Linked DNA regions of Paeniglutamicibacter kerguelensis. The protein of the gene in region 1 interacts with the protein of each later gene in a pairwise test. Links are inferred from orthologs where the notes say so. Each region holds a gene or a part of one and is shown in the gene's direction. Other genes may lie near its edges.

Region 1 (5,794 bases):
GCGCTGGGCGGGGTCATTCTGGTGATGTTCCTGTGGCTGGTCATTTCGATCACCAATGCCAAGCTTGTGTTCGGTTCCGAGCTGGACCTGCCCATGGCGATCGACACCTCCGGGTTCATCGACCCGGTGGTTGCCTATGCTGGCTACAACTTCCTGGTCAACCTCTTCTACTTTGGCGGCGCCATCTTCCTGGGCCCCTCCTCGTGGCGCAGCGCCTGGCAGCATGAGGTGGTCATTGCCCAGGCCGAAAAGTTGCGCGAGCAGTCGATCGAGCTGGCCCGCCGGGCCGTCATCGACGAACGCCTGCGCATCGCCCGCGAACTGCATGACGTGGTGGCGCACCACATTTCGGCGGTCGGGGTGCAGGCTGCGGCCGCGCGCATGGTGCAGCCCCGGGATCCGCAGCGCGCCGCAGAGCTGATGCGCGGCATCGAGGACTCGGCACGCCAGGCCGTCGGGGAAACCCGGTCGCTGCTGCGCGTGCTGCGCCACGAGGAGCAGGACGACACCGATTCGCCCGGCACCGACGCGCACCGCTCCCCCGAACCCGGGCTCACCGACATCCCGGCGCTCGTCGAGCAATCCGCCCGGGCCGGGGTCCGCGTCCAGCTGATCACCGTCGAACACCGCGAGGGTTTCCTCGACTCGGTGGGCGCCGGGCTGGGCCTGGCCTTGTACCGCATTGCCGCCGAATCCCTGGCCAACGTGCGCGAACATTCGACGGCGCGCTCCGCGGTGCTGTCGCTGCGCAGCGGCGTCGACGGGACCGGCGAGTGGGCGGAGGTTGAGGTCACCGACGACGGCAGCCCGCGCCCGGGCACCGGCGGCAGCGGATTCGGGCTGCGCGGCATCCGCGAGCGCGCCGAACTGCACCACGGGCTCGTTGACATCGGGCCCCGCTCCCCCGCCGGGTGGCGATCACGCGCCCGCCTGCGCGTTCCCGGCACCACCCCGCTTTCACCCATCATTACGGAGGCCACAGCATGAGCAAGACCCGCATCCTGATCTGCGACGACCAGCCGTTGATCCGTTCCTCGCTGGAGCTGATCCTGGGCACCGACGAAAACCTCGAGGTCGTCGGCACCGCCGCCGACGGCGAGCAGGCCGTTGCGGCAACGCGGTCCCTGCACCCCGACGTGGTGCTGATGGACATCCAAATGCCGGTGCTCGACGGGGTGGCGGCCACGGCACGGATCACCGCGGCAAGCGCCGCGAAGGTCGTGGTGTTGACGACCTTCGACCGCGACGACTACCTCTTTGACGCGATCGATGCCGGGGCCAGCGGTTTCCTGCTCAAGAACACCGAGCCGGAAATGCTCCTGGCCGCCGTCCATGCCGCGGCCGGAGGGCAGGCGCTGCTCTCCCCCGAGGTCACGCTGCGCATCATCCGCCGAGGCACCGGCGAGGACCGGTACGCATCCGCCGCGCGCCCGCAGTTGGACCCGAATGACCAACGGGTCCTCGACGCGCTGACGGCCCGCGAACTCGAGGTGCTCACCAGGCTGGCCAGCGGCCTGTCCAACACGGAGATCGCAGCGGTCCTTTCGGTCTCCGAGGCGACGGTGAAAACGCACCTGTCAAACATCCTGGCCAAGGCCGGGCTGCGGGACCGGGTGCAGGCAGTCGTCTTTGCCTACCGCGCGCGGCTCATCCCTTTGACGGAGGTCTAGGAAACCGGTTCCCGCAAGTTCATTCGTTTGAACGATCCGTCCGCCGCGGGGCCCACCATAGATTGGAGGGCAAGGGAACAGCCAGCTTCACAGTGAGGAAAACCAGCAGGTGTTAGAGGTACGGAATCTTACGCGGCGCTTCGGGGAACGGACGGTGCTGCACGACGTCTCCTTCGGCGTCCCCGCCAACGGCATGACGGGATTCGTCGGGGCCAACGGCGCCGGCAAGACCACCACCATGCGCATCATCATGGGCGTGCTCAAGGCCCATGGCGGCGGGGTGCTTTTCAACGGCGAGCCGCTTGTCGACGCCGACCGGGCCCGCTTCGGCTACATGCCGGAGGAACGCGGGCTCTACCCCAAGCAGCAGGTCCTCGACCAGCTGCAATACCTGGGCCAACTGCACGGCATGGGCCGGCACGATGCCCGCACCGAGGCGCTGAACCTGCTGGACCGCTTCGGCATCGCCGACCGCACCAAGGACAAGCTCGAGTCCCTCTCGCTGGGCAACCAGCAACGCGTGCAGGTTGCCGCCTCGCTGATGCACCACCCCACCGCGCTCATCCTGGACGAACCGTTTTCCGGGCTCGACCCGATCGCCGTGGACTCGATGAGCTCGCTGCTGGCCGAACGCGCGGCCACGGGCGTGCCGATCCTTTTCTCCAGCCACCAACTGGATTTGATCGACCAGCTCTGCGACAACCTGGTGGTGCTGGCCGAAGGCAAGATCGTCGCCTCCGGTTCCGCCGGGGAGCTGCGCGCCCGCGCCAGGTCCACGCACGTGATGGTGACCCCGCCGGATGCCGGCTGGCTGCGCGAGATGCCCGAGGTGAACGTGCTCGATGTTGCCGGCCCCCGCGCCGTCGTCGAGTTCGCCGATGAAGAGTCAGCCCAGCGCATCCTGCGCGCGGCACTTGACCGCGGTAGCGTCACGGAGTTCGCACCGCAGCGCCCCTCGCTTGCGGAAATCTACCGGGAGGTCATCCGATGAGCAGCACAACACCGGCCACGACCAGGCAAGGCACCCCGTGGCTGATCGTGACGCTTCGCGAGGTCACCGTGAGGCTCCGCGACAAGTCCTTCATCATCTCCACGGCCATCACCCTCGCGTTGATTGTCGGTTCCGTGGTCATCTCCGGGATCCTGGCCGACCGCACCACGGAGGCCTCCGTGGCCTTCGCCAACAATGACCAAACTGCGGCGCTGGTCCAGGCGGCCAACGAGCTCGCCGTGGAACAAGACCAAAAGATCGTGTTGACGCCCGCCCCGCTCGGTTCCGAGGAACAGGCCATGGAGGCCCTGCGGGCCAAGAACACGGATCTGGTGCTCACGCCGACGGCCGGGGGCTACAGCCTCACAGGGTTGACGGATGTCCCCGCGTCGGTGGAGAAGTTGCTCGCCGATGCGGCAGCAGAGCAGGCCCTTGAGTCGAACGCCCAGAAGTTGGGTGTCTCCGTCGAGTCGCTGACCGCGGGGTCCACGGTCACCTCGGTGTTGCTGGAGGGCGACCAGGAACGCAACTCGATGGCAACGGTCATGGGGTTCATCTTCTCGTTCCTCTTCTACATGTCGGCGTTGATCTTCGGCATGCCGATCGCCAATTCCGTGGTGGAGGAAAAGCAGAATCGCGTGGTGGAAATCCTCGCTACCGCCATCCCGATCCGCCAGTTGCTCACCGGAAAGATCCTGGGCAACCTGATCCTGGCCATGGGCCAGCTCTGCCTTTTCGTGGGCATCGGATTGCTGGCGCTGAGCATGATGCCTACCGAGATCCCGTTCATTTCCGTGGTCATTGCAGCCTCCGGGTGGTTCCTTGCGTTCTTCCTGGCAGGCTTCCTGATCCTTGCCGCGATCTGGGCGGCGCTCGGCTCGATGGCTTCCCGCACTGAGGACCTGCAGCAGTCCACCGGTCCGGTGATCACCGTGCTGGTTGCCGTGTTGTTCGTGGGGATCTACGCCAAGGGCACCTTGCTGGTTGTCGCTTCCTACATACCGGTGATTTCCTCGGTTGCAATGCCTATCCGACTGCTGAGCACCAATGTTCCGCTGTGGGAGCCATTTGTCTCGCTGGTCATTGCGGTGGCTGGAGCTTGGATCATGGTGCTGCTTAGTGAGCGGATCTATCGCCGGGCGATCATGCAGACCGGGTCGGCGCTGTCATGGCGCAAGGCATTGAAGCTCGAAGAATAGCTTCACGAAAATCTTTAATGCTCATTTGAGCAGGTATTGGAAAGTACCCGGCCTCGTGTGCAGACAGCAGTAACTATCCGTGGAAGTTCTGAGTCCGCTTGCATGGCATCGGAAATAACCTTCAAGTTTTTTGGTTTGTGCCCTACGCGATCGATCTAGTTTGCACTGCCAATTTTGTATCGTTCCAGTCTGACACGTAGCACGGGAGCATCCAGATTTAGGATTTCTGGAAATTCTGGGCAAAGTGCTCCGGCTGCTCACCATAGATATTCGAAGGACCCGTCGTTCCCCAACTCAGTATCCCTGAACCCTTGGCACTCATATTGAGCCGTCGGCACTGGCCGTCGGCGCCACTCGCTAAGATTGCGTGAGAATCGCATCGTTATTGGGGGAACAATTGAAAAAGAAATACATGGCTGTCGCCGCGCTGTCAGCCCTCCTACTCACAAGTTGTAGCTCGTCGCCAGAGGCACTACCAACAGCCACCAACGACTCGTCAGCGAGCACCGCTCCAACAAATGCCGCCCCAAGTGCGGTTCTTCCATCGCCGTCATCGAATATGAACGAGCGGGGCCAGATCGCCAAGAAACTTGGCGAAACCGGAGGCATTCCCGGAGAAGACGGCGAGCTAGACCTCAAATTCGCTGTAACCAAGTTTGAGTTCGTGAAGTGCTCCAAGTATGCGGGCGATCTGAACGGTCGCGCTCTTGCTGCACATGTCGAGGTGGAAACGACGGGCAACTACGAAGGGCCGCTTACGGTCGACGGTGCGCCAGGCCTAATAAGCTTCGTGGCATACCACTGGCGCGGTTACGAACCTGACGGTACACGGATGAATGACCTGGATAGCACAGCCGTCCAGAATTGCTTCGAGTCCAAGGCAAAGCTTCTTCCCGATTACATCGGGAAAGGTGAAAAGGCTAAAGGCATGGTCCTGCTCGATGTAACCACCAAGTCCGGCGAGGTCGCATTCAATCCTTACGGCGACGGCGGGTGGGTCTGGGAGTACCCTGGCGAGAAAGCTAATGTCTAGGGCACGAGACTCTGGAAAATCGGTTTCCCTCGGTGGAGCACCTAGCTGATTGAACGACGACTAGTAGCTTTGTTCCTTTTCCGGTTGGTAGCAAGCACTGTAGTAGTGCATAGATGCTCATAGGCCCCATGAGTCATACTACCTTCAGGTAAGTAACAGACCGGCGCTCGTTCCCGGTCCCGAGACAAAAACAGCGAAGGCCCGCAATGCTCCCCCTTTCAGGGAAGCATTGCGGGCCTTCGTCGTTAGAGCTTCGGGTTGCTAGATAACCGAGTCGCTCAGGTGGTTCGGGGTACCGAAGCGGTGCGCAGTGATGGAGACTGCCTGCTCGTGCAGGAAGGTCAGCATTTCCACGCGGCCTGCGGAGACCACGTTGTTGGCGTAGATCGCAACATCCGGCTTGCCGTTGGTTGCCTCGGCAACATCGGTGATCGAGCCACCGATGAGGCGGATGCGGGCTGCGGAGTCCGGGCCGGTCTTGGCGGCGAGGCGTGCGGCGCGTGCACCGAAGGCCTGGTCGTCTTCAACGAACACGGTGGCCGAGGATTCGGTCAGTACGGTGCGGATCGCGGCCGGAACCTCGACTGCGGAGGAAACGGTGACGCGGGATCCGGCGGTGATGCCTGCGGCAACAACGCGGATCAGCTCGGCGATGCCGTGGCCCGAGGTTTCGCCCTCGAAGCGAACGGTCACCGGCAGGGCGCGGTAGCGGAAGACGTTGCGCTCTGCGTGCAGGCCGGAAACGTCCTTGGCGGTGTTGAACTCGTTGATCCAGGCGTCGTTGTCGGACGCCAGAGCACCTTCGAGCCAGGTGAGGTCGGCTTCTTCGAGGCCTGCGGTGCGTGCTGCGTTGAACAGCGCCGATGCCGAGGCGGAGAGGATGCCGGACTTGGCAAGCGGG
Region 2 (6,770 bases), 2.1 Mb from region 1 along the record:
ACGTGGGGCTCAACCGCTTTGAACCCCAGCACTTCTACATCACCGGCGGCCTGCTGAACTCGCGCAGGGAACGCGAGGGTGCCGTATGGGCGCCCACCGAGCTGCCCATCAGGGTACCCGGCAAGGAGCAGGCCCCGAGCCTCATGCGGTTGCTGGACGGCAACTACCTGCCCAACGTAATCACGTTCCATGACAAGTACGGCAACCCCGCACGCATCGCCGAACTCATCGCCCACGACGGGCGCCCCTACCGGCACACCGCGGTCAAGGGGGCGCCGGCGATCCCGACGAGCATGCACGAGGACCCGGAGGCACACCTATTCACCCACATTGTGGCGATGGGTGCGGCGGAACGCTACGACGTGCTGCTGCACCCGCCAAAGGCCGGGGATTACACGCTGAAGATCGCCTGGAACAACTGGATCACCGGCAAGACCCTGGCCACACGGGAGCTGAAGCTCAAAGCCTACTAAGCCGCCGGCGCGGGGCGGCGCACCATCCGCCCCGCCTTGAACGGGAACCGGGTGGGTGGTTTGCTTGGTTTGGATGCCCGAAACATGTCGCGGCGCAGTCGTTGCCGACGGCCATTTGCCACGTCCGCGGAACCGCCTCGCGCGGTTTCATCGACGGGCCGGGGAGGACCATTCGGCAAGGACACCGCAATGCTCGGCCACGGCTACGTGAACGCATTGAAACAGGCCAAAAGCAGCGTCTACGGCCCCGAGGGGGAAAAGATCGGCACGCTGGGCAACATCTTCATGGACGTCGGCACCGGGGACGCAGACTTCGTCACCGTGCATCTTGGGCTCTTCGGCGCCGAGGAGTGCTTTGTCTCCCTCGACGGCGCCGAGATCGCCCACGGCCACCTGCATGTGGCTTTCGGCAAGGAGAAAATCAGGCACGCCCCGCCCCTAGACCCCGCCGGCACGCTGACCGACGAAGACAAGCACCTGCTTGACCAGTACTACTCGCGGGGCGCTCCAGGTGCCGGGAGCGCCGGCCCGTAGGATGCGGGCCGGCCGCGTCGACCCGCGGCCCGCGTCGCGAAGGAATACGACGGAGGTTCCCTCCCTCTTGAACGGGAACGTGCATGGTGCTTTGCTTGCCATGGATGCCCGGCAACGTTGGCCGCAAATTTCCGGCCGTGCCCGATTCGCCCGGTTCAAGGACTCCGCCGGACGGCCCGTCTGGCCGCGCCGGGAGAAACATCCGGTTAGGACACAGCCATGCTTGGGCGCGAGGAACTCCACAAACTACTTGAAACCGAAACCACCGTTGTTGGCCCGGTCGGTGAAAGGATCGGCAGGCTTGGCCACCTGCTGCTTGACGCCAGAACCGGGGAGCCCGGATTCGCCACCGTCCACACCGGCTTTTTTGGAACAGCCGAAAGCATTGTCCCGCTCAACGATGCCGCAATCTCCCGGGGCATCCTCCACGTCGCCTTTGGCAAGGACGTGGTGCGGCACGCGCCGAACATCGATCCCCTGGCCGAGCTGAGTCTCGCGGACGAGGACAGGCTCTTCGATTACTACGGACTGGCACCGCGGGACGCCGCCGGCAGATCCCACGGCGCCCACGCCGCGGATCCCGCCGCCGCCAATGCGGCACACGCGACACGCGCCTCGGGCTTCGAGATGGACGAGCGGGTCATCGCCGTGGACGACGACCAGGGGCGTCCGCTCCTGCGCAAGTACGTGGTGACGGCCAGCGAAACGGAGGCCACGAAGTCTCCCAGGGCAACGGGGCAGCCCGGCAGGCACGCGGCACCGCCGGAACGCTGATCCCGAAGGGGGCCCCGGCCCCGCGTGCTGCGCCGTGTCTGTCATCCGGCATCCAAACGTTCCCCGTCTTCGTCTGCGTCCGCGTCGGAGGTCGGGCCGGCGTTGCTGTGTTGCAGCGTCGCGCCGAGGCCCAGATGCGCCGCGCCATCGTCCGCGACCAGCTCCGCCTCCCGCAACGGGTCAAGGTCTTCACGCGGTCCATTGATTGCTTCCCCGCGTCTCGGTTCAAACTCCGGGCTGTTCGTGGTCATTTCTCTTCTCCCGCCCATGCAACGCTTGCTCCGGGTTCACCCCGGTTGTGCCAGGATTCTTTCGCCGAGTCGATTCCCGTGCCGGACGCCGACCCCGTGCCCCGGCCTTTGCGCGATCGGTTCGCAACCCGGGAACGGATCCGCCAACCGCCGCGCTACTGCCAAGCTACTGTGCCCGGGACGGCGTTCCAACCCCCAAAAGTCCCACGGATCCACACTCCCGGGATCATTCCGTCGTGCCCCGCCGACGGGCCCTGCAGCCGCCCAAACGCGAAGCCCGCGGGGCGGGTCCCGCCGAAGATCCGCCGGACACCGTCCGGGAACGACCCCGGCACCGCGCCACGCTGTGGCCAAGGTCGTCCTTTCGGTTCATGCTTGGGTGCGCCCGGGTGGCTAGAGTGGTAGAAGCGCAAAATCACACACCACAAAATCTCAAGGATGGCAGATGCATCGGCTGGCCGTACTCTCACTGGGCAACCGGGCCCTGATCGCATTGATTACCGTGTTTGTCGCGGTCTTCGGCGTGATCACGATGGGGCAACTCAAGCAGGAACTCATTCCCTCGCTGGAATTCCCGCGGATCTCGGTGGTCGCAGCCCAGCCCGGCGCCTCCCCGGAAGTCATCGACAAGCAGGTCGCCCAGCCGCTGGAGGGCGCCTTGCAGGCCGTCGAGGGGCTCGAGTCCTCCTCCTCCACCTCGCAGACCGGATTCACCACCGTCTCGCTGTCGTTCGTCTACGGAACCGACCTTGACCGCGCCCGCGCCCAGGTGGACAAGGCCATCTCCAACGCCAAGGCCACGCTGCCCGCGGACGTGGAACCTTCCGCCTTCGCCGGGTCCATCTCCGACTTCCCGATCGTCTACATGGCGGTCTCCGGCGGCGAGGACCTGAACGCGCTGCGCTCGGACGTCGAACGCCTGGTACTGCCCAAGCTCTCCAAGATCGACGGGGTGCGCACGGCCGACGTCTCCGGCGGCACCTCGCAGCACATCGCCGTGCTGCCCAACAACGCAAGGCTCGCCGCCGAGAAGCTCGGCGTCAACGACCTCAAGAAGACCATTGAGGACGGCTCCGGGCTGATGCCGGTGGGCCGCATGGAGGCCGACGGCCTGGACCTGCCCGTCACCAGCGGATCGCTCGTCGACTCGCTGAACGCGGTCAAGGCCCTGCCGGTCAAGGGCTCCACCGGCGTGCTGAAGCTCTCCGACCTTGCCACCGTCCAGATGCAGGACGATCCCGCCACCTCCATCACCCGCACCAACGGCGTGGAAACCCTTGCGGTCTCCGTGACCAAGAAGCCCGACGGGGACACCGTCGGCATCTCCCACGCCGTCACCGCGATGGTCCCGGAGCTGGCCGCGCAGCTGGGCGACGGCGCGAAGTTCACCACGGTGTTCGACCAGGCACCCTTCATCGAACAGTCGATCCACGACCTCACCGTCGAGGGCCTGCTGGGCCTGGGCTTCGCCGTGATCGTCATCCTCATCTTCCTGCTCTCGGTGCGCTCCACGCTTGTCACCGCGATCTCCATCCCGCTCTCCCTGCTGGTCACCTTCATCGGGCTGCGCATGGGCGGCTACTCGCTGAACATGCTGACCCTGGGCGCGCTGACCATCTCGATCGGCCGCGTGGTCGACGACTCCATCGTCGTCATCGAAAACATCAAGCGGCACCTGGCCTACGGCGAGGACAAGAAGACCGCGATCACCACCGCGGTGCGCGAGGTCGCCACCGCCGTCACCGCCGCGACGCTGACCACCGTGGCAGTGTTCCTGCCGGTGGCGCTGGTCGGCGGCATGGCCGGGGAACTCTTCCGCCCGTTTGCGCTCACCGTGACGATCGCGCTGCTGGCCTCGCTGCTGGTCTCGCTGACCATCGTGCCGGTGCTTGCCTACTGGTTCCTAGGGCACACCCAGCCCGGCGCCGCCGACCCGGCCGCCGCCCGGACCAAGGCGGAGGCCAAGGAGCGCAACTCCTGGCTGCAGCGCGGCTACGCGCCGGTGCTGCGCGGCACCCAGCGGCACCCGGTCATCACGCTGCTGGCCTCCGTCGCGATCCTGGCCGGCACCGTGCTCATGGTTCCGCTGGTGCCCACCAACCTGCTCGGCGGCACCGGGCAGAACTCCTTCTCCGTCACCCAGGCCATGCCGGCCGGGTCCTCGCTGGACACCACGCTCAAGGCCGCCAAACCCGTGGAAAAGGTCCTGCGCGCCGTCCCCGGCGTGCAGGACGTGCAGATGACCGTCGGGACGCCGTCGGGCGGCTTCGCCTCCTTCATGGCCGGCGGGTCGGACACCGCGAGCTTCACCGTGATGACCGATGCCAAGGCCGACCAGCAAACCATCATGGATGCCGCCCGGGTGGCGGTCGAACCGCTGGCCAAGGGCTCGACGATCTCCCTGTCCGGGTCCGAGGGCGGCATGGGCGGCTCGAGCGCCGTCACCGTGCAGGTTGGCGCCCCCACCCCGCAGATCCTCGCCGAGGCCACGGCCGCCACCGCCAAGGCGATGGCCGGGATCCCCGGCGCCACGGATGTCAGCGACAACCTCTCCGAGGCGCGCCCGCAGGTTTCCATCAAGGTGGACCGGGTCAAGGCGGCCAAGGCCGGCCTGAGCGAGACGCAGATCGGCGCGCTGGCCGCCGGCAACATCTCCCCGGTCCCCGCCGGCACCGTGCGCGTGGGCTACACCGACTACCCGGTGAGCATCGGCGAGGGCACCGACCTGACGTCCCTGAACCAGCTGCGGGACCTGGCGCTGCCGACCCCCGGCGGCCCGGTCAAGCTGGGCGACGTGGCGACGGTGGAACGCACCGAGTCCCCCGCCACCATCACCTCCTCCAACGGCGACCGCATCGCCACCGTGTCCATCACCCCGGGCGAAAACGACCTCGGTGCGGTCTCCGCGGAGGTCGCCAAGCGGCTTGACAACCTGGCCCTGCCGGCCGGGGCCACCGCGGAGCTCGGCGGCGCCGCCACCGAGCAGGCCGAGTCCTTCTCCCAGCTCTACCTGGCGCTGCTGGCGGCCATCGCGATCGTCTACGTGGTCATGGTGGCCACGTTCAAGTCGCTGGTGCAGCCGCTGATCCTGCTGGTCTCCATCCCGTTCGCCGCCACCGGCGCGATCGGCCTGCTGCTGCTCACCGGCGTGCCGCTGGGGCTGCCCTCGCTGATCGGCATGCTGATGCTGGTGGGCATCGTCGTCACCAACGCGATCGTGCTGATCGACCTGATCAACCAGTACCGGCACGCCGGCGTCGACCGGCCGGCGATGAACCTGCCGGACGCCATCTACCACGGCGCCCGCCAGCGCCTGCGCCCGATCTTGATGACCGCGATGGCCACGATCTTCGCGCTGGTCCCGATGGCCATGGGCCTGACCGGCGGCGGAGGATTCATCTCCCAGCCGCTGGCCGTGGTGGTCATCGGCGGCCTGGTCTCCTCGACCGCGCTGACCCTGGTCCTGGTCCCCGTGCTCTACCACCTGGTGGAGGGCGCCAAGGAACGCGGCGCCAAGCGCCGCTCCGACAAGCGCCGCAAGCCCGGCGGCCCCGCCACCTCGACCAGCGAGCTGATCAAGGCCATGGACGACGCCGGCAAGGTCCCCGTCTACGGCTCGTCCGCCACCGCGGCCGAGACCAACAGCATGGGCATGGTTCCGCCGCCGGTCAGCGCCACCTGGACCTACCCGCCGGGCACGCTGATCAACCCCGCGACGGGCTCGATCCCGCTGACCCGCCGGGAACGCAAGGAAGTCGAAGAGGGCATGCACGACCAGAAGCCGGCCGCGAAGCCAGGCCCGAAGTCGAAGCAGAAGCCGGCCCAGTAGCCCGCCGGGCACCACGGCAATGGCCGGCGGATCCATCCGGATCCGCTGGCCATTGCCGGCTTCAGGAACTCTGCCTCCGGGTCCCCGCGTCGTGAAGGCTCAGGCGTCCCGGCGCTTGAACACCCACAGCCCGGCGCCCAGCAGGACACCCGCCCAGGCGACCAGCACCACCAGTGCCGTTCCGGCACCGTAGGGTTCAACCAGCCCTGTGCCGAGGACCTGCCCGGCGGTCGTCGGCAGATACGCAGCCGCATTCCGGACCCATTCCACATTGAACAGCGGAAGGATCTGCGGCAGCCCGAAAATCAGGACGAACGCACTGGTGATGGCCCCGGCGGTGCTGCGCAGCAGCGCCCCGATGCCCAGCGTCACCAGCGAGAGCAGACCCAGGTACACCGCACCGCCGGCCAACGCCGTGAACAAGTCCGCGGCCGTGAACCTCCCGTAGTCGGCCGCGGCGGGTGCCGCGACCAGCGTCCCGACACCCACCATCGCCAGGCCGGAGCCAAACCCGAACATGCCGAGCACCGCGGCCTTGGCCCCCAGCAGTCGGCGGCGCACCGGGACCGCCTGCAGGGAGGAAATGATCGTCCCGTTGGCGTATTCGGAGGTGATGGCCAGCGCCGCGATCGCCGCGATGAACAACTGCGTCAGCTGCAGGGATGCCAGCGACATGAACGGCGCCGGCATTTCAGACTCGTAGCCGTTGTCCCCGCTGGCCTTCGCAGAGAAGGCCAGCAGCCAGGTCAGGGCCAGGTGCACGATGAACGCCGCAGCCAATGCCACCCGCGTGGAGCGCACGGCCCACAGCTTGGTGGCCTCGAATGAAACGGCCGCCCCGAACCCGGGTTTTGGCCCGGCGACGGCCCCACGCACCATCGTCGTCCCGCTCATGATTCCTCCCCGATC

What was found.
Region 2: the proteins of JOF47_RS14635 (region 1) and JOF47_RS05115 interact in binary tests that used the Bacillus subtilis proteins (3 or more experiments, as listed by UniProt). The link is inferred for Paeniglutamicibacter kerguelensis from one-to-one orthologs.

Annotation. Positions count from the first base shown.
Region 1 is NZ_JAGIOF010000001.1:3,194,474-3,200,267, forward strand. The notes cover bases 1,760-4,758. They hold JOF47_RS14635 (ABC transporter permease), read left to right. Parts: upstream 1,760-2,657; coding sequence 2,658-3,860; downstream 3,861-4,758. Other genes in these bases: JOF47_RS14630 (ABC transporter ATP-binding protein), read left to right, coding at 1,780-2,661; JOF47_RS14640 (hypothetical protein), read left to right, coding at 4,258-4,758. Also shown: JOF47_RS14620 (sensor histidine kinase), read left to right, coding at 1-987; JOF47_RS14625 (response regulator), read left to right, coding at 984-1,670; more of JOF47_RS14640, read left to right, coding at 4,759-4,893; JOF47_RS14645 (proline dehydrogenase family protein), read right to left, coding at 5,155-5,794.
Region 2 is NZ_JAGIOF010000001.1:1,133,808-1,140,577, reverse strand. What follows is about bases 2,087-6,061. They hold JOF47_RS05115 (efflux RND transporter permease subunit), read left to right. Parts: upstream 2,087-2,477; coding sequence 2,478-5,861; downstream 5,862-6,061. Other genes in these bases: JOF47_RS05110 (ABC transporter permease), read right to left, coding at 5,961-6,061. Outside these bases: JOF47_RS05135 (multicopper oxidase domain-containing protein), read left to right, coding at 1-473; JOF47_RS05130 (PRC-barrel domain-containing protein), read left to right, coding at 663-1,007; JOF47_RS05125 (PRC-barrel domain-containing protein), read left to right, coding at 1,227-1,781; JOF47_RS05120 (hypothetical protein), read right to left, coding at 1,823-2,032; more of JOF47_RS05110, read right to left, coding at 6,062-6,755; JOF47_RS05105 (ATP-binding cassette domain-containing protein), read right to left, coding at 6,752-6,770. UniProt on the Bacillus subtilis protein: Required for self-resistance to surfactin, an antimicrobial lipopeptide surfactant produced by B.subtilis. Also required for swarming motility.